DNA from 2 places in the Lactococcus sp. SK2-659 genome. Region 1 is predicted to be linked to the other one. Evidence: predicted binding sites of a transcription regulator. Region 1 holds the regulator's gene; the other holds the start of a gene.
The links. The regulator CtsR, encoded in region 1, represses protease genes until heat stress. The targets are predictions, from matches to a motif close to TTGGTCAAAAAAGGTCAAANA.
Positions count from the first base shown of each region.

Region 1 (10,304 bases):
CATCAGCCTCACTTTTATGAATATTCTCTTTTTATTTGTAAAAAATTAAAAGAACGGTTACAATTAGGAAAAGTAAAATTTTATTATTGAGCGAAAGCTAATCATAAGGAGAAAAAATTTGGTGGACAAAGAAACAACTGAATTTTCTCGAGGAAGTTTTAAAGAAAAAATACTTCGCCAACTTGAAGAAAATGCAGCGAAACAAGCAGAAACTAAGTTCCCAGACCCTGAAGATTTCGAACGTCCCAGCAGGAGCGACTCAGAAGAACCTGAGCGAAAAATCGAACCAAGGAAAGTTGATCTTGAACCTTTCAAACTTCCCGTCTTTGATTTTCCAGCAGCGGATGAAAACGAAGAAGAACCTTTTGTAGAAAATGAAAACCTTCCAGAAGAAGGCGATTCATTGCGTCAAAATTTAGATGGAGTGGTTTCTGAGGAAATTCAAAACCAAAATATTCCTCCTCAATTTTCAAGAAGTGAACCAAAAGTTCAAGATGAAAAAATTGAACTAGAACAATTTTCGGAAAAAAAAGAATCAGAAAAAATGGTTAAACATCAACCTTCAAGAAGAACCAACAATCCTTCTAAAAAAACTTCTTCTAGCAAGAAAAACAAGAATAAGAACAAAAATAAGAAAAAGAAAAAAGTAACAGCAGGAAAAATCATTGCTGTGATTGTTGTTCTTTTAGTTTTAGTTGTTGGAGGAACTGGTTGGTATGGCTATAACTTTGTAAAATCTGGCATTCAACCTCTGGATTCTAAGAATGCAACAGCTAAGTCAATCAATATTCCTGCTGGTTCAAGTAGTAAGCAAATTGGTGAAATTTTGCAAAGACAATCCATTATTAAAAATGGAATGGTTTTTCAGTATTATACAAAATTTAAAAATTATTCAGAGTTTAAAAGCGGCTATTATAATCTTGCACCAAACATGAGCTTATCTACGATTGCTAGCAAACTTGAAGAAGGCGGAACAGAAAAACCTGTTGCTCCAACTTTAGGTAAAATTTTAGTTCCTGAAGGCTATACGCTAACACAAATTGCTAAAGCTGTGACAGTTAATAGTGGAAGCAATGAAAAGAATGCAAAAACGCCATTTTCTGAAGCAGACTTCATGAAAACCGTTCAAGACCCAACCTTTATCGCTAAAATGGTTAAGGCTTATCCTAAACTGTTCGCAAGCTTGCCAACAAAAGATTCAGGAATCAAGTATCAGTTAGAAGGTTACTTGTTCCCAGCGACTTATGATTACACAAAATCATCGACAGTTGAATCAGTCATTGAAAACATGATTCAAGCAGCCAATACCCAGCTCACTCCTTACTATGATACAATTGCTCAAAAGAATTTGACTGTCAATGAAGTTTTGAGTTTAGCAGCTTTGGTTGAAAAAGAAGCCAACAATGATGATGACCGACGCAACGTTGCTGGAACCTTCTATAATCGTATGAATGCTGGAATGACTTTGGGTTCTAATCTGTCAATTCTTTATGCCGAAGGTAAACTTGGTGAAAAAACAAGTCTTTCAGAGGATGCTAATATTGATACCAACCTAGATTCGCCATATAATTTGTACACAAATACTGGATTCGGCCCTGGTCCTGTTGATAGTCCAAGTTTGTCATCTATTAAAGCAGTACTTGATCCTGCTCAAAATGACTACTTCTACTTTGTTGCTGATGTGACAACAGGAAAAGTTTATTTTGCGAAAACATTAGCTGAACAAAATGCAAATGTTCAAAAATATGTGAATGATAAGATAAGTAGCTAAGCTATCATTAATTTAGATTTGATTAAAAAAGAAAAAAGTTTATAAAAAAGGAAATAAATATAATGGAAAAAACATTCCCAATGACCCAAGAAGGGCTTGATAAATTAAAATTAGAACTTGAAAATTTAAAACTTGTGAAACGTCCAGAAGTCATTGACCGTATCAAAGTTGCTCGTAGCTATGGTGACCTTTCAGAAAACTCAGAGTACGAAGCAGCTAAAGATGAACAAGCCTTTATCGAAGGGCGTATTTCAACAGTTGAAACAATGATTCGTTATGCTGAAATTGTTGATAACGCAAAAATTGCTAAAGACGAAGTAGCACTTGGTAAAAACGTAACTTTTGTTGAAGTTGGCGAAACTGACGAAGAATCTTATCAAATTGTTGGTACTGCTGAAGCTGACCCATTTTCAGGAAAAATTTCTAATGAATCACCAATTGCTCGAGTTTTGATTGGTAAAAAAGTTGGAGACATCGTAAATGTCCCACTTCCAGTTGGCGAAATGACAGTTAAAATTGTAAAAGTTGACTAATTATTTTAGAATATAATAAGTAAAAAAGCCGTCAGTAACGGTTTTTTTATTTTTCAACGCTTAAGTCTGTCAGTAAGTTAAAATTGCTATTTTTGGTAAAAATAATATTTTTCAGGTATAATAGTCAGTAATAGTCAAAGATTATTTAGAAAATGGATGAAAGAAAGGATGGAGCGATGGCAGGTCAAAAAAATACATCAGATATTATCGAAGCTTATCTGAGAAAGCTTTTAGAAGAAGCACAAGTCATTGAAATTAAACGAGCGGACTTAGCCAATCAATTTGATGTCGTGCCGAGTCAGATTAATTATGTGATAAAAACACGATTTACGGCCTCAAAAGGCTTTGATGTGGAATCAAAACGTGGTGGTGGTGGATACATCAAAATTGTGAAGTATCAATATTCTGCTCGTCATGAATTCTTAACGGCTCTTTACCAGAAGGTTCCAGCTAATCTCTCAAGTAAAGCTGCCCATGATATCGTTCAACTTCTCTTTGATGAGAAAGTACTGACAGAACGTGAGGGAAATCTACTTTTGTTAGTCATTACTGACGGAGCCATTAGTCCCTTTACTCGTGGTATAATGATGAAAAGTATAATAAACAGATTGGACCGTGACGATGAAATTTGAAAATATAAAATATACACCAACGCTTGACCGAATTTTAGAAAAAGCGGAAGAGTATGCTCACCAATATCAATATGGCACCATTGAAAGTGCTCATTTACTGGCTGCAATGGCAACGACCTCAGGCTCAATTGCTTACAGCCTTCTTGCTGGAATGAATGTTGATTCTTCTGACTTACTGATTGATTTAGAGGATTTATCAAGTCATGTTAAGGTCAAACGTTCAACTTTACGTTTTTCACCTCGTGCAGAAGAAGTGATGACTGCGGCAAGTTTTTTAGCAATTCATAATAACTCAGAAGCCGTTGGAACAGAACACCTGCTTTATGCCCTACTTCAAGTAGAAGATGGATTTGGTCTTCAACTTCTGAAATTACAAAAAATCAATATTGTATCTTTGCGAAAAGAGCTTGAGAAAAGAACTGGACTCAAAGTTCCAGAAAGTAAAAAAGCTGTGACTCCAATGTCAAAACGTAAGATGGCAAAGGGAGTTGCAGAAAATTCAACGACGCCAACGTTAGACTCTGTATCCTCAGATTTAACCGAAGAAGCTCGCTTGGGTAAACTTGACCCAATGATTGGACGAGAAGCTGAAATTGACCGTTTGATTCATATTCTCAGCCGCAGAACAAAAAATAACCCTGTCTTAGTTGGAGAGCCCGGTGTTGGGAAATCAGCAATTATTGAAGGTTTGGCTCAAAGAATTGTCAATGGTCAAGTTCCAATTGGTTTGATGAATAGTCGAATTATGGCTTTGAATATGGCGACTGTTGTTGCTGGGACAAAATTTAGAGGTGAATTTGAGGATCGCTTGACAGCTATTGTTGAAGAAGTTAGCAGTGATCCAGATGTCATTATTTTCATTGATGAATTACACACAATCATCGGTGCTGGTGGCGGAATGGATTCTGTCAATGATGCCGCAAATATTTTGAAACCAGCGCTTGCTCGTGGTGATTTTCAAATGGTCGGAGCAACAACCTATCATGAATATCAAAAATATATTGAAAAAGATGAAGCTTTAGAACGGCGTTTGGCGAGAATAAATGTTGACGAGCCAAGTCCAGATGAAGCGATTGCTATCTTGCAAGGCTTACGTGAAAAATTTGAAGACTATCATCAAGTGAAATTTACTGACCAAGCCATTAAAAGTGCCGTAATGCTCAGCGTTCGCTATATGACTAGCCGAAAATTGCCTGACAAAGCCATTGATTTACTTGATGAAGCTGCAGCAGCAGTGAAAATTTCTGTCAAAAATCAACAAACAAAACGTCTTGATTTAGAAAAAGAACTAGCGGAAGCTCAAGAAGAATTATCAGAAGCTGTCATTAAACTTGATATCAAAGCGTCTCGTACAAAAGAAAAAGCAGTTGAAAAAATTGCTGACAAGATTTATAAATTCTCAGTAAAAGAAGATAAACGTCAAGAAGTTACTGATCAAGCTGTTGTTGCTGTTGCCTCAACACTGACAGGCGTTCCAATCACACAAATGACTAAGTCTGAAAGTGATCGTTTAATCAATCTTGAAAAAGAATTACACAAACGGGTTGTTGGACAAGAAGAAGCTATTTCTGCCGTTTCAAGAGCCATTCGTCGGGCACGTTCTGGTGTTGCTGACAGCCGCCGTCCAATGGGTTCTTTCATGTTCCTTGGACCAACAGGGGTCGGTAAAACCGAACTTGCTAAAGCACTGGCTGACAGTGTGTTTGGTAGTGAAGATAATATGATTCGTGTTGACATGAGTGAATTCATGGAAAAACATTCAACTTCACGCTTGATTGGAGCTCCTCCAGGGTATGTAGGTTATGATGAGGGTGGTCAATTGACAGAACGCGTTCGTAATAAACCTTATTCTGTTGTTCTTTTAGATGAAGTCGAAAAAGCTCATCCTGACGTTTTCAACATCATGTTGCAAATTCTAGATGATGGCTTTGTGACTGATACTAAAGGTCGCAAAGTTGATTTCAGAAATACAATTATTATCATGACTTCAAACTTGGGAGCGACTGCTCTTCGTGACGATAAGACAGTTGGTTTTGGCGCTAAAAATATCACAGCTGATTATTCAGCCATGAAATCAAGAATATTAGAAGAGCTTAAACGTCATTATCGTCCTGAGTTTCTTAATCGAATTGATGAAAATATTGTTTTCCATTCATTGGAAAGTCAAGAGATTGAACAAATTGTTAAAATTATGAGTAAATCTTTGATTAAACGTCTGGCAGAACAAGATATTCATGTTAAACTCACACCGTCAGCGGTGAAACTAATTGCTGAGGTAGGTTTTGACCCAGAATATGGTGCACGTCCGCTTCGTAAGGCACTTCAAAAAGAAGTCGAAGACCTTTTAAGTGAACAATTGCTCTCTGGTGAAATCAAAGCAGGTAATCATGTTTCAATTGGTGCATCTAATAAAAAAATTAAAATCGCTCAAATTGTTTGAGATGAAAGCTGTTTCATGTTATAATTAAATTAGAAATAAAGGAAAGGACAGTTCGAAAAGATTCAGAAGTCCTGAAAATTCCAAAAATTTAAGGGCTTCATTGAAACAAAAAGAACTGTTGAAGAGGTACTCTTATGATCAAATTTAATATCCGTGGCGAAAACGTCGAAGTGACTGATGCAATCCGCGCTTATGTTGAAGATAAAATCGGAAAACTTGATAAATATTTCAACGATGGTCATGAAGTAACAGCCTATGTTAATCTTAAAGTTTACAGCGAAAAACGAGCTAAAGTTGAAGTAACTCTTCCAGCAAAAAATGTTACTTTACGTGCAGAAGATACTTCACAAGATATGTATTCTTCAATTGATTTTGTAGAAGAAAAACTCGAACGTCAAATTCGTAAATATAAGACACGTATGAACCGTAAACCACGCAATGCTGTCCCAACAGGACAAGCTTTTGGCGATGAGTTTGCACCATTAGAAAAATCCGATGAAGTTGCTGAGGATCACGTAGATATTGTACGTACTAAACATGTTGCTTTAAAACCAATGGATGCCGAAGAAGCAGTGCTTCAGATGGATATGTTGGGACATGATTTCTACGTCTTTACAGATGCTGATAGTAACGGAACCCATGTCGTTTACCGTCGTACAGATGGTCGTTATGGTTTAATTGAAACAGAATAAAAAAATAAGGATAGATTTTTCTATCCTTATTTTTTTATTCTGTTCAGATAACAAAACTTCAAAATGTAAGCGCAAAACCTTTTGAAGTTTAGCTTTGCGAAGATTTTCACTTGAAAAATCTTTCAAAAAATAGTAAAATCAAAGATGTATTAAGAGTGCAGACGCACTTAAAAATAATAAGGAGACTAAAATGTCAATTATTACTGATATTTATGCTCGCGAAGTCCTTGACTCACGCGGTAACCCAACACTTGAAGTTGAAGTTTACACTGAAGACGGTGCATTCGGTCGCGGTATGGTACCTTCAGGTGCTTCTACTGGTGAACATGAAGCGGTTGAACTTCGTGATGGCGACAAATCTCGCTACAACGGACTTGGTACTCAAAAAGCTGTTGACAACGTAAACAACATCATCGCTGAAGCTATCATCGGTTATGAAGTTACTGACCAACAAGCTATTGACCGTGCAATGATCGCTCTTGACGGTACTGAAAACAAAGGTAAATTGGGAGCTAACGCTATCCTTGGTGTTTCTATCGCTGCTGCTCGTGCTGCTGCTGATGAACTTGGTGTTCCACTTTACAACTACCTTGGCGGATTCAACGCTAAAGTATTGCCAACTCCAATGATGAACATCATCAATGGTGGTTCTCACTCAGACGCTCCAATCGCTTTCCAAGAATTCATGATCGTACCAGTTGGTGCACCTACATTCAAAGAAGCGCTTCGTTGGGGTGCTGAAATCTTCCACGCTCTTAAGAAAATTCTTAAAGCTCGTGGACTTGAAACAGCTGTCGGTGACGAAGGTGGATTCGCTCCTAAATTCGACGGAACTGAAGACGGTGTAGAAACTATCCTTAAAGCAATCGAAGCAGCTGGTTACAAAGCTGGTGAAGATGGCGTTATGATCGGTTTCGACTGTGCATCATCAGAATTCTACGAAAACGGTGTTTACGACTACACTAAATTCGAAGGTGAAGGCGGTAAAAAACTTTCAGCTTCTGAACAAGTTGACTACCTTGAAGAACTCGTTTCTAAATACCCAATCATCACTATTGAAGATGGTATGGACGAAAACGACTGGGATGGATGGAAAATCCTTACTGAACGTCTTGGTAAAAAAGTTCAACTCGTTGGTGACGATTTCTTCGTTACAAACACTAAATACCTTGAACGTGGTATCCGTGAAAATGCTTCAAACGCTATCTTGATCAAAGTTAACCAAATCGGTACTTTGACAGAAACTTTCGAAGCTATTGAAATGGCTAAAGAAGCTGGTTTCACAGCAATCGTTTCTCACCGTTCTGGTGAAACTGAAGATTCAACAATCTCAGATATCGCTGTTGCAACTAACGCTGGTCAAATCAAAACTGGTTCACTTTCACGTACAGACCGTATGGCTAAATACAACCAATTGCTTCGTATCGAAGACCAATTGGCTGAAGTGGCTCAATACAAAGGTCTTAAAGCATTCTACAACCTTAAAAAATAAGGTTTACCAACGAATGATTTAGAAATAATCCTTCTCTTTATTTAGAGAAGGATTATTTTTTATAAAAAATATTCTATGAAAAAACTACTAGTAAGCTAGTAGTTTTTATTTTATTTAGATTTTTGATAAGAGTCCATCTTCAATCTTATAAACACTGTCACTATTTTTAATCATTCTTTGGTCATGAGTGACCATGATTGTTGCTTTATTCTTCAAATGAGCTTCTTGTCTTAATAAGTCAACAACCTGATAAGCATGCTCAGTGTCTAAACTTGCTGTTGGTTCATCGGCCAAAATTAAATTTGGTTCATTAAAGAGAGCACGAGCAATAGCTGCCCTTTGTCTTTCACCACCAGAAAGATCGCTAGGATGTTTATCTTTTAAGTCTAAAATATCAAGTGATTTAAGAAGTTCAATCCCTTTTTTAGAAGTTAGTTTTTCGTGATTGATTTTATCAATAAGGAGAAATTGTTCTTCAATAGTCAAATAAGGAATCAAATTAGAACTTTGGAGGATGAAACCTATTTCTTTAAATCTAAGTTTAGAACGTTTTTTTTCTGACAATGGTGTAAAATCTAAGCCATTGATTGAAATGTTCCCAGAAGTCGGACTTTGTAAACCACCTGCAATTGTGAGAAATGTACTTTTGCCTGAACCGGAGGGACCAATAATTGAAACAAATTCCCCTTGATTGACTGCTAAATCAATTCCTTTGAGTGCCTGAATCTCATTATGACCACTACCAAAAGATTTTTTTACGTTTTCCATTTTAAGAATTGTTTTCATTTTTAACCTCCAATTGCTTTCGTTGGGTCAATTTTACGGATAGTAATGATTGAAAAAAGTGACCCAATAATTGATACGATGATGAGAATTAAAGCATAGAGCAACCAGTTTGTAAGACTAATTTCAAAAGGCATTGCATCAGGTAAGATAAAGCTAGTTCCATAACTTGCTATAAAAGCAACGAAGACGCCAACTAAACTAATGATAAAGCTTTGACCAAGTAAAGAGTTCATTATTATGCGATTTGAAATTCCTTGGGCTTTCATTATGCCAAAAATCGGAACTTTTTGAAGAGTTATAACATACATAAAGACTCCAATAATCAACAGTACAATCAGAAATAAGAAGTAAATCATTGCGCTGAGTGTCATATTTTGAGCAGAATAACCTGGAATATCGTTAATTAAATCAGAAATAGAGATGACTTTATATTGATTTGAAATAGAAGAATCAATCTTAACTTTCCCAGATTTTACAACGACAGCATTAACAGAAGAAACTGAAGTACTTTTTTCACCAAACTTTATCTGATTCAAAGCGGAAAATGAGGTATAGATAACAGGCGAGGCAGAATAAGAAGAGGCTTTTGAAATTCCGACAATTTTTATTTTAATATTATTATTTCCCACGGAAACTTCTTGACCGATTTTATATCCTTGATTTGCCAGTTTTTTCGAGATAATCATTTCTAAATGATTGTCAGTAAATTTTTTCCCCTCAAGAACTTCTGGCATGATTTTAGACTTATCAGGCAGGGCAATAATAGCAATATTGTCTCGCTCGCTCTTTGATTTATGCATAGAAGTAGAAAACAATGATAATTCTGAACCATTTTCTACATGAATATTACTTAAATCATCAGAAGTAATTTGTGAAGCAGAAATAATATTATTTGAACTTGTTGATAAAACGACTTTTTCGGCCTTCCAATCAAGGACAGCTTGTTTAAATTGACTGGCAAGTCCTACAGATAGTCCGGACAGTATAAAGACTACATAAGCAATTAAAAAAATAATAGCTCCGATTAAGGTGTAACGAGCTTTATTATAACGTATTTCTCTTAGTGCTAAAAACATAAAATCTCCTTTCAGTTTTTTCTGTCAGTAATATAATTAAGTAAACCTTCGGTGACTAATTTGATTTCTTTATCATAATTTTCAATAAAGGTTTTCTCAGTCCAATTTTCACTGAATAATCTATAAACGAGATTATGAACAACTGATTTTAATACTTGTGAAACTGGATTATCATTTTCACTAGCTGGGACGGTTGCTGAACTTTTAGGTTTCCAATCTCTTTCAAGTTCACAAGTCCAATCTAAAAATCGATATTTATAAAGTTGGTATTGAGGAGAATCAATTAAATTTTCAAGAAGGAGATATTTGTATTTATCTAGCGCCTCTTCAATGGAATTATCTTTTAATAAATTAAAAAATAAATTATGGATTTCAAGGGTTTCTTGCGAGAGGACATAGAAATAAGCATCTTTTAAATCTTCAAAATACTGATAAAAACTCCCTCTCGGAATATCAAGCGCTTTTACGATGTGCATAATTTTGGCCTCGTGAAAAGAATGAGTCTGAAATTCATTTAAACAGGCATCATATACGCGATTACGTTTTTCGTCAGATAGACTGAAATAGGTTGATTTAGGCATTTTGTCTCCAATTCATTCAATTTATGACACTGTGTCATTTATTAAATTCTAACAAATAAATTGATTAACATCAATTATTTAATTTTTTTAAGCAAAAAAACTACTGACAGCTTTGTCAGTAGTTTTGATAATATATTTGTTGATGTATAAGCGGCTGACAGCTCTGTCAGTAAAGTTAGGAACACTTATTTAGCTAATTCTTTTTCAAGAGTTAATCGTTGAACTTTCATTGTTGCTGTACGAGGAATTTCATCGTAAGCCATAAGAATAGGTTCATTTAAAAATGGCAAATCAACAATTG
Region 1 is NZ_JAIWQZ020000001.1:1,394,500-1,404,803, reverse strand. It holds gene mltG (endolytic transglycosylase MltG) at 119-1,771, shown strand; gene greA (transcription elongation factor GreA) at 1,831-2,304, shown strand; gene LDP15_RS06560 (CtsR family transcriptional regulator) at 2,481-2,936, shown strand; gene LDP15_RS06555 (ATP-dependent Clp protease ATP-binding subunit) at 2,926-5,376, shown strand; gene hpf (ribosome hibernation-promoting factor, HPF/YfiA family) at 5,511-6,068, shown strand; gene eno (surface-displayed alpha-enolase) at 6,259-7,560, shown strand; gene LDP15_RS06540 (ABC transporter ATP-binding protein) at 7,675-8,346, opposite strand; gene LDP15_RS06535 (ABC transporter permease) at 8,349-9,422, opposite strand; gene LDP15_RS06530 (TetR/AcrR family transcriptional regulator) at 9,434-10,003, opposite strand; gene LDP15_RS06525 (class I adenylate-forming enzyme family protein) at 10,189-10,304, opposite strand, start outside.

Region 2 (10,304 bases), 970 kb from region 1:
ATCATACTTTTCATTCCAAAAAAGATTAAAATATGCATAAAGAAAGTCCCAGTCTTCTTTAAAGAAATCAGCAAATCTCATTGAATTTTGTACAGATTTTGTAGCCAATTCATGACTTGGGTAGAATGTTAAGTTTCTTAGAAAGGGAGTAAAACCAGATGCTTCAAGCATTTTACCAGGACTACTTAAGTCCCTGTAAAACATTTTCTTAGTCGGGAACTCCGCCGACAATTCAACGCAATAACCTTTAAAACTCTCTCCAATTTCTTCGACTTTATGAGCGTTTGTCAAAAATAATCTCTCAGAGGAGTCATTTTCCAAATTATACATTCCTTTAATTTTTGTAGAGCAATTAGGGCAAACAATATTAAAGGGTATATTATAGTTTCCCATCTGTATTCTTAGGTTAAAAATTTCGTTACATATATCACACGAAATAAATTCATTGTTTGTCATTTTTTCTTCTCCTAGTAATATAATCACTGTCCAACATTGATGACTCAACACCTTCATTCAAAATATTATCTTTCAACTTTTCAGAGGTCTGGCTTTCAAAATAAAGAAAGTCAAATTGATATATGGTCGGTAATCCTTCTAAACTCCCACCTCAATCTCTGGATAAAAATACCTTACCCACTCTTTATAAACATCTTGCGCAGCCAAGCAGGTTTCAAGCAAATAACCCGGCTGAGTCGCAAACTCACGCAACCCACGATAATAAAATAACTTTTTCTCATTATCAATCACAAAAGGTACAAAGTCCTGCTTCAAACACTCCCGAAAAAGAATCAGCCGTCCAACACGACCATTCCCGTCTTGGAAAGGATGGATTCGCTCGAAATGCTCATGAAAAGCAATCAAATCATTGAAAGTAACTGCTGATTTTGCCAGATAATCCTCAAGAAGGTTTGAAATAACTTTATCAACATTTTCTGGCAGACTAGTTTTAATATCGCCAACTTCATTAGGAATTTTCTTCCAATCGCCAACATTAAAATACGATTTGTGACTGTCGCTCGTGCCCTCTTTTAGGATTTTATGAAAAGCCTTGATGATTTCCTTGCTCAAATCTTCGCCAATCGTGTCGAGCAGATAATCAAAAGCTCGAAAATGATTGCTGGTTTCGATAATATCATCAACTGGCAGACCGTCCGCATCAAAACCAACCGTCTTTGTCTCAAAGACATAACGCGTCTGCTCTTCGGTCAGCTTACTGCCTTCAATTCGGTTGGAATTGTAAGTCAAGCTGACTTGCGTTTTGTGATAGAGTCCACCTTTAAGCCCGTTTTTTCGTTCTTCTAGTAATTTCTCTAAAATCTGATTTCTCATATTTTCACAATTCCTCTATCCGATACTCATTATAGCCTTCATAATAATAGCTGGCATCAATCCCTTTGAAGAAGGCTTCTTTGCTCAAGTCATCTGTGAGAGCACTTTTCAATAAAACTTTGATTTCCAAATCTTTGATAGGTGAACGTCGCATCGCAGACAGATATTCTTCCTTATCTACTGCATTCCAGTCTATTGTCGTCTTAAGTTTATTGCGTAAAATTAGGTCTAGCCAAATTCGTGTGGCTCTGCCATTGCCTTCACGAAAAGGATGAGCAATATTCATCTCTACGTATTTCTCAATGATTTCATCAAATGTTTCTTGCGGCATTTTTGAAATATTTTCAAGCGCTACTTCTAAAAATGCGACTGCAGCAAAACGAAAATCATTTTTTGAAATATTCACTTCTCGAACTTTGCCCGCAAATGCATAAATTTCTTCAAACAAATAGTGATGAATCTCAACTAAGCCTTTGAAAGTTCCAATTTCAATTTCATCAATCTTGCCGCTTTCAAAAAGTGCTTTTGCTTTAAGCTTTGAGAGACGCTCTTCTTCACGGTTGAGTGTTGCTTGCTCGGTAATGCCTAATTTATTGTCTAAAACCATCAATTTCCTCCTTTTGTAGTTAGCTCAGCTACAATCTCATCAATCTCAGCTCGCAATTTATCAATTTTCTCAACGGTTGTCTTGATATCTTTATTAAGCACGTCAATATCAATCTTCTCCGTCAAATCCTCTGCTTCCACATAGCTAGAAACAGAGAGGTTATAGTTATTTTCAACAATCGCATCAAATTTAACAGCTTTTGAAAAATAGTCTAACTCTTCTTTTTTATCAAAATGAGAAAGAATTTTATTGATATTATCAGTCGTTAAAATGTTATTATTGGTTTCTTTTTTGAACTCTTTGCTGGCATCAATAAAAAATGTATCAGTGTTAGGCTTATTTTTTGCCAAAATCAAGATACAAGTGGCGATACTTGTCCCAAAGAAAAGATTAGCGGGCAATTGGATAACAGCTTCCACAAAGTTATTATCAATCAGATATTTACGAATCTTTTGCTCAGCACCCCCACGATAAAAAATCCCTGGGAAAGTAACAATAGCCGCACGTCCTTTGGCCGACAAATAACTTAAAGCGTGCAAGATAAATGCGAAATCTGCTTTTGATTTCGGTGCCAAAACACCTGCTGGACTAAAGCGGTCATCATTAATTAAAGTTGGATCATCTGAACCAATCCATTTGATAGAATAAGGCGGATTAGAGACAATGGCATCAAAGGGCTTATCGTCATTGTGTAATGGATTGATAAGTGTATCCCCACGTTTAATATCAAATTTATCATAGTTGATATTATGTAAAAACATATTCATACGGGCAAGGTTATAGGTGGTCATATTGATTTCTTGCCCGAAGAAACCTTCTTCAATGATATGTTCTGAAAATTGCTTTCTCGCTTGGAGCAAAAGAGAGCCTGAACCACAGGCAGGGTCATAGATTTTGTTGATTTTATTATGCTCATCTTTACCAAGCATGACAATTTTAGCTAGTAGCGCTGAGACAGATTGAGGTGTGAAAAATTCACCACCTGATTTACCTGCATTTGAGGCATAGTTTGAAATCAAGAATTCATAAGCATCACCAAAAAGATCGATTTGATTATCTTCAAAACGACCAAAGTTCAGTTGATTGATTCCTTCAAGGACATCGGCTAAGCGTTTATTCTTTTCTGCAACCGTGTTCCCTAAGCGATTACTGGTTGTATCAAGGTCATCAAACAAACCTTTGATGTCATTTTCCGAAGCATAGCCAATCGCACTTGATTCGATGGCGGTAAAAATTGCTTTGAGGTCTGTATTCAAATCAGCATTTTCACGCGCAGTCTTCACAACATTTGAGAAAAGTTGACTGGGTGCAATGTAGTAACCCTTCGTTTTTACTGCGTCATCAATAATCTCAGAGCTAATCGCTTCATCTGGGTAATTCGCATAGTAAACTTCTGGGTCACCTGCTTCTATATAATTTTGAAAGTTTTCACTGATAAAACGGTAAAACAAAATCCCTAGAATGTACTGTTTAAAGTCCCACCCGTCCACAGCACCACGAACTTGGTCAGCAATAGACCAGATATTTCGTTGTAGTTCTTGTCTTTGATTTTGTGCGGTCATATTTTTCTCCAGATTTCTTATATTACCTTTTATTTTACCATTTTATCAAATAATAATCAGCTTGAAAACGAACCCAAAAAACCGCCAGCATCAGCTAACGGCTTTTTTCTATTTATTCAGCAATTTTTTGAATATCAAAGTCAATCTTGTTATCTATAAGCCTTACAATAACTTTTGATTTTGGCGGAATTTTTCCTCCGATAATCAGCTTAGCTAATGGATTTTCGATGACTTTTGTCAAATAACGTTTGAGTGGACGTGCACCATAAGCTGGTTCGTAAGCATTTTCGGCAATCCAAACTTTTACTTCTTCACTCAACTCAAGTTGAACGTCCATTTCTTCAAGACGATGTGAAAGTTGGCTAGTCATTTTAACGATAATATTCTTAATATCCTCAAGTGCCAATGGTTTGAAAAGAATGGTATCATCAATCCGATTTAGAAATTCTGGTTTGAAATGTGCCCGAAGTTGAGCCATCACGTTTTCAGTTGTTTCTTCCGAAATTTCACCATTTTCTCCAACATTATCAAGCAAATATTGAGAACCGACATTTGAAGTCATAATCAACACTGTGTTCTTAAAGTCAACGAGAACACCTTTAGAATCAGTCAAACGGCCGTCATCCAAAACTTGCAACAAGATATTGAAGACATCTGGATGTGCTTTTTCGATTTCATCAAGCAAGATGATTGTATAAGGATTACGACGAACGGATTCAGTCAATTGGCCTCCTTCATCGTAGCCGACATATCCTGGAGGGGCTCCGACTAACCGAGAAACTGAGTGTTTTTCCATATATTCACTCATGTCAATCCGAACCATATGTTCTTCTGAATCAAAGAGATTTTCAGCCAAAGCTTTCGCAAGCTCCGTCTTACCTACCCCAGTTGGTCCAAGGAAGAGGAATGAGCCAAGTGGACGGTTAGGGTCTTGAATTCCTGCACGCGCACGGATAATGGCATCAGATACGGCTTCAACAGCTTCATCTTGTCCGACAACCCTTTGATGCAGTGTTTCTGGTAAGTGAAGCAATTTTTCACGTTCACCTTCAACCAATTTGGTAATTGGAATACCTGTCATGCGTCCAACCACTTCAGCGATTTGTTCTTCAGTGACTGATTCTTGAACTAAGGATAAATCATCTGATTTTGCTTTTTCTTCAATAGCTTTGAGTTCTTTTTCAATTTCAGGAATTTTACCATAACGAAGGGCTGCTGCTTTTTCTAAGTTTCCTTCATTTTGAGCTTCTTCCAATTCGTGGCGAGCATGTTCTAATTCATTTCGTTTTTCAGAAATATTGCCCACTTCTTTTTTCTCAGCTTCCCATTGAGCTTTGAGTTGATTATTTTCTTCTCGAAGTTCAGCAATTTCACCACGTATAATTTCAAGACGTTTCTTAGAAGCATCATCTCGTTCTTTTTTGAGGGCCGCTTCTTCAATTTCTAATTGCATCAAGCGACGATTGGCTTGGTCAAGTTCAGTTGGGAGTGAATTCATTTCTACACGAATTGTTGCACTGGCTTCATCAACCAAGTCAATGGCTTTATCTGGTAAAAATCGGTCAGTAATATAACGATTTGAAAGGGTTGCTGCTGCGACTAAAGCATTATCATGAATGGTCACTCCATGGTGAATTTCAAAACGTTCTTTTAGACCACGCAAGATTGAAATTGTATCTTCAACAGTAGGTTCAGTAACCAATACCTTTTGGAAACGACGTTCAAGTGCTTTATCTGTTTCCATGTATTTACGATATTCATCCAAGGTAGTTGCCCCAATCAAATGGAGTTCACCACGTGCAAGCATTGGTTTTAAAAGGTTCCCAGCGTCCATTGAACCTTCTGTTTTACCTGCACCAACAATCGTATGAAGTTCATCAATAAAGAGGATAATTTGTCCATCTGATTTTTTCACTTCATTAAGGACTGCTTTCAAACGTTCTTCAAATTCACCACGATATTTCGCGCCTGCAATCAGGGCACCCATATCCAGTGAAAAGATGGTTTTATCTTTCAGATTTTCAGGAACGTCTTTTCTGACAATCCTTTGTGCCAATCCTTCAACAATGGCTGTTTTACCAACCCCAGGTTCACCAATAAGAACGGGGTTATTTTTTGTTTTACGAGAAAGCACTCGAATGACATCACGAATTTCTTCATCACGTCCAATGACAGGATCTTGTTTACCTGATTTAACTTGAGCAACGAGATCTACCCCATATTTTTCAAGTGCTTTGTATGTTTCTTCTGCATTTTGACTGGTCACTTTATCACCTCCGCGTAATTTTTCAATCGCAGCTTGCACTTTTGCTTTTGTTAGTCCATGGCTGACCAAATAACTGGTCAATGGATTTTGTTTTAATTCAAAGAGGGCAAGGAGAATAATCTCAGTTGATAGGTACTCATCGCCCATTTTTTGCGCAATTTTGTCTGCTTCAGTAAATACTTGGAACAAATCTGGACTTAGGTTTTGACCATAAGTAATATTTGAACCTTCTACTGAATTAATTTTGTCAATTTCTTTTTCAATTAAATTTGTAAAGTCATCTAGGTCAATCCCTAAATCTTTATAAAAGTTCGCCCCAAAACTATTAGGTTGAACAAAAATTCGCCATAAATGTGGAACTTCAATCACTTGGTGATGACGAACTTGCGCAATTTGTTGCGCTGAACCAAGTGCTTCTTGCATCGTTGTTGTCATTTTTTCGATGTCCATAAAAACACCTCATTTCGATTTCATAGTTAGTAGTGATTATTATCTTTTTCTCACTACATTCTAATTATAATACTTTGGTCAGTAATGGTCAAACTTTTTGATTCGTTTTTTTGACTTTTATTATAGACAAAAACTACTGACAGATTTTTTGTCAGTAGTTTTAATATTTATAAGTAAAATCAATTATTTCATGGATAAGCAATACTTGCTGCTAAGCTTCCGTCAGGATTTTTAAAATTATATCTAACTGAAAGGTTGGCAATACCTATACTTTTAAAAATAGATTCGTTTTCATTAAATAGGGATGTTAAATTATTTTTCAATTCTGCTATTTTATCAGAACTGACCACTCCCATATTTTGAGAAAGTGTAAAAGTAATAACGAGTGTATTATCACTGACAGTAACGTTTGCCTTAGTAAAAATTCCTCCACTTTCAGAAATAATATTTGAACTTTCTGCATTCATCCCATCAGCGAGTTCTTGCAAAGAATTATTCGAAGGATTTACTGACAGACTGACAGCATTCCAAGCGACTGCTTTATATTTCCAACCAATATTAATCAAGTTATTTTCTTCATTTGAATTACCGGTGTAGTTATGGGCACCAGATTGGGCATTGGGATTATAAGCAACGTATATCGGCAAATTTCCGCCTGAATAAAAAACTGCTTTTCCTTGATTATCCCACTTCCAGCCTTTATTTACCAAAGACTGCGCTTCATACTTACTTTTTGTGTAATAATGATCTCCACCCACAGCATTGGGAATATAAAGCCGATAAACCGTTGTCCCTTTATCTGGTGCTACCCAACCTAATCCTTCATCAGTCCAACCAACCTTAATATCAAAATCTCGTTCAGTTGCACTTGTAGTATAAAAATGCTCTCCGGTATTATGATTATAGAGACGATAAACCAGGCTATCGGCACTCACTCGAAATCCCACAGCAATGGTGGTTCCAACTATTAATAAAGCCAATAATATTTTTTTCATAATTTACTTCCTCCTTTGAAAGCGTTATTATTATGTTGCTAATATTATATTCTTTTGTTAATTTTTTGTCAATTTAATATTTTGGTTTTACAAAAAAAACGGAAGAAGTCTCTTATTAGATTTTTATCAAAAAAAGTGAAGCTGTCTTTTTAATACACTTTGCCTTATAATGGATTTAGATGTCAAAATAAAAAGATAGGAGAAAAATGACTCAACAACTAAATTCTTTGGGAAAGTCTGCCCTCTTAATATTAAGTAATACAATTATTGTCCTTCCATTCATGATTTTCATTCAAATTGCAAAAGGAACCTCGCTTCTTGCCCTCCTTCCTTTTTTGCTCTTTTATACTTTCAGAATGACTGGCGTATTCTTTATAAGAGGAATAAAAACAAGAATCAACAGCTATAGTCTTTTAAAAATTTCATTGTATGCCGGTTTACTTGGTTGCTTGCTTGGATTTATGGGTTCTTTCTACTTTCCTTTCTATACTTTATCCGGAATTCTTTTAGGAGTGAGTGCAGCTTGGTTGCCGATGTCAAACACTTCGGTAAATTATTATCTAAAAAATACTAACCAGCTTATCAAAGGAAAAACCTTAGTTAGCTTACTTTTATTTTTAGCCCTTGGCTTTTCTTTTGTCTTATCCCCTTCTCTAAAATATCCCCTGTTCTTTGTCTTCTATGGAATAGTTTATCTTCTCTCCTTCCAATTAGTTGGAAATTTGGACAATTACAAAGTTGATCCAAATGATTTAGAAAAAGCTTCATATAAATATCTTATTTTATTTGCTTTATTTTTTGTTTGCCTCTTTCTATTACGCTCAAGTCGACTACTTGCCAATAGTTTAGAATTTGATTATTTCATTTTCGGATTTTTCTTTTTGGTCACCCTCTATATTGTCGCTACGAATTTTTTCAAAAATAAAATTCAAAGAAATATCCCTCGTAAATTATCATATTTGACAGCTATTAATGGGGCAGTGGGAAATTATTTATTTCTTTTTTGTTCTTTGTATGTCGCTGGCTTTTATGGTCATCAGCATTTATTTTTACAGTTTTATCTTCCTTATGTTTTAGGAATTGTCTTTGCCTCTAAGGTCAAAAATTTACTTGGAAAAAATGTCAAAACCTATTCTTTAATCGGAATTTTTCTAGGTTTACTTTTGATTGTTTTTAGTCCTCTATTTGCTCTAGGTTTATTCCTTACTAGTTTATTTAAAGGAAGTTTAAATTCAAGCTTAACTCAAGACTATGAAAATACTGTTAATATCGTTGAAGATAAACGGATCTGGGTAAAATATACCATTCAAAATATCGGAAGTATTCTTCACCAATTTTTGTTGATGCTTTTAGGTTCACTCATCATCATAAAAAACGGCTTATCTATCAAGACCCTGTTCGTTATTACTTCAACTCCTATTCCTACAGCTCGAAGTATTGAACTAATGAAATCATGGAATCTTATTGCTACGTCATTGATTATCTTAATTATCATCGCCTATCTTATTTATCCAAAAATAGTTCCACTTCTTAAAAAAATCAAAGTAAATTAGAAAAACTCATGTCTAAACATGAGTTTTTTATTTAATACGAGTGGTCAGTGAACTTTCTTTCCCTTCGATAATTTTATGAATCTCCTTAGCAAATTGGCTTCGTTTAATTGGACGATAACTTTTTAAGAAAGAAAAAATCGGAATTTTTATGAGTGGCTCCAATAGGCGTGCTGGAAAATAACTGCTTTTTCGTGAAGCATCATAGACAATTCCTGGAAAAACAGAAACAAATCTTGATTTCAAACGTTTTTGACCATAAGCCTCCACTTCTTTTTTAGCTTTCATATAGTCATTCATAAAAAAAGGACCATCATTTGCCGAAATAAAAAGACATTGATTTTTTGAGTTAACTATTGTATCAATAATTATTTTTGCTGGTTGAATACTATTTTTTTCATAAGTTGTTCCCTTTGATTTACTTGGAAATAGAATTCCTACCGCATCAATCACCCAATCTGATTTTTGTAAAAGTTCTTGCCAATCCCCAGCTTCATTTAGATTGGCAGCATGATAAATGACTGGCTCAACTAGATTATCTTTAGATTTACCATTTCTTGATAAACTGTGTAATTCATAATCCGCAACTTGAGCAAGTTCTTTGAAAATTCCTTGGCCAACTAGTCCTGTTCCTCCAACTATTGTAATAATCATTTGCTCACCTCACTTGCTTTTATTCTTATCCTAACATATTAAAAGGAGTAATCTAAAATAATCGCTTTATGAATTTAGCTAAAAAAACTAGAGTGAGTACTCTAGTTTTTCATTTCACGCTATTTTTCGCTAAAGTTTCCAAATAGTCAGCTTCATAATCATAAAGCGGTGTTGGATATTCACCATCAAAATATGATAAGCAAAGTTTATCATGACCAATCGCCTCGACAAGTCCTGTCTGGCTAAGATAGGTCAGACTATCCGCTCCGATAGCTTCTCTGATTTCATCAGTCGTATGTGTGGCTGCGATGAGTTCGTCACGGTCTTGAATGTCAATACCATAAAAACAAGGATATTTGAGAGCGGGACTGGCGATTGCCACATGAACTTCAGCGGCGCCTGCGTCTTTGAGGAGTTTGACGATGCGACGGCTGGTTGTCCCACGCACAATACTATCATCAACCATAATGACGCGTTTTCCTTCTACAACACCTCGAACAGCACTCAATTTCATGCGAACGCCTTGTTCACGAAGTTCTTGAGTCGGTTGAATAAATGTTCTTGCCACGTATTGATTTTTAATCAGCCCCATTTCGTAAGGCAAACCAGATTCTTCAGCGTAGCCTGAAGCAGCACTGAGTGATGAATTAGGCACACCGATGACAATGTCAGCATCAATTTGGGCTTCTTGGGCTAAAATTTTTCCTGAACGTTTTCTGGCAGTATGAACATTAACTCCAGCGATATTACTGTCAGGACGGGCAAAATAGATGTATTCCATTGAACAAATGGTCATGTTGGTGCTGTCAGTAAATTGGTCCACATGAATGCCGTCATCATTAATTTCAATGATTTCACCGGGTTGAACATCTTGAATCCAAGTGGCACCAA
Region 2 is NZ_JAIWQZ020000001.1:424,810-435,113, reverse strand. It holds gene LDP15_RS02105 (YecA family protein) at 1-456, opposite strand, end outside; gene LDP15_RS02100 (Fic family protein) at 595-1,329, opposite strand; gene fic (protein adenylyltransferase Fic) at 1,334-1,936, opposite strand; gene LDP15_RS02090 (type I restriction-modification system subunit M) at 1,936-3,498, opposite strand; gene clpB (ATP-dependent chaperone ClpB) at 3,611-6,214, opposite strand; gene LDP15_RS02080 (hypothetical protein) at 6,403-7,209, opposite strand; gene LDP15_RS02075 (hypothetical protein) at 7,416-8,762, shown strand; gene LDP15_RS02070 (NAD-dependent epimerase/dehydratase family protein) at 8,790-9,413, opposite strand; gene purF (amidophosphoribosyltransferase) at 9,523-10,304, opposite strand, start outside.
Region 2: a site for CtsR is predicted at 6,289-6,309, ahead of clpB (ATP-dependent chaperone ClpB). Genes of this name have one in related genera too.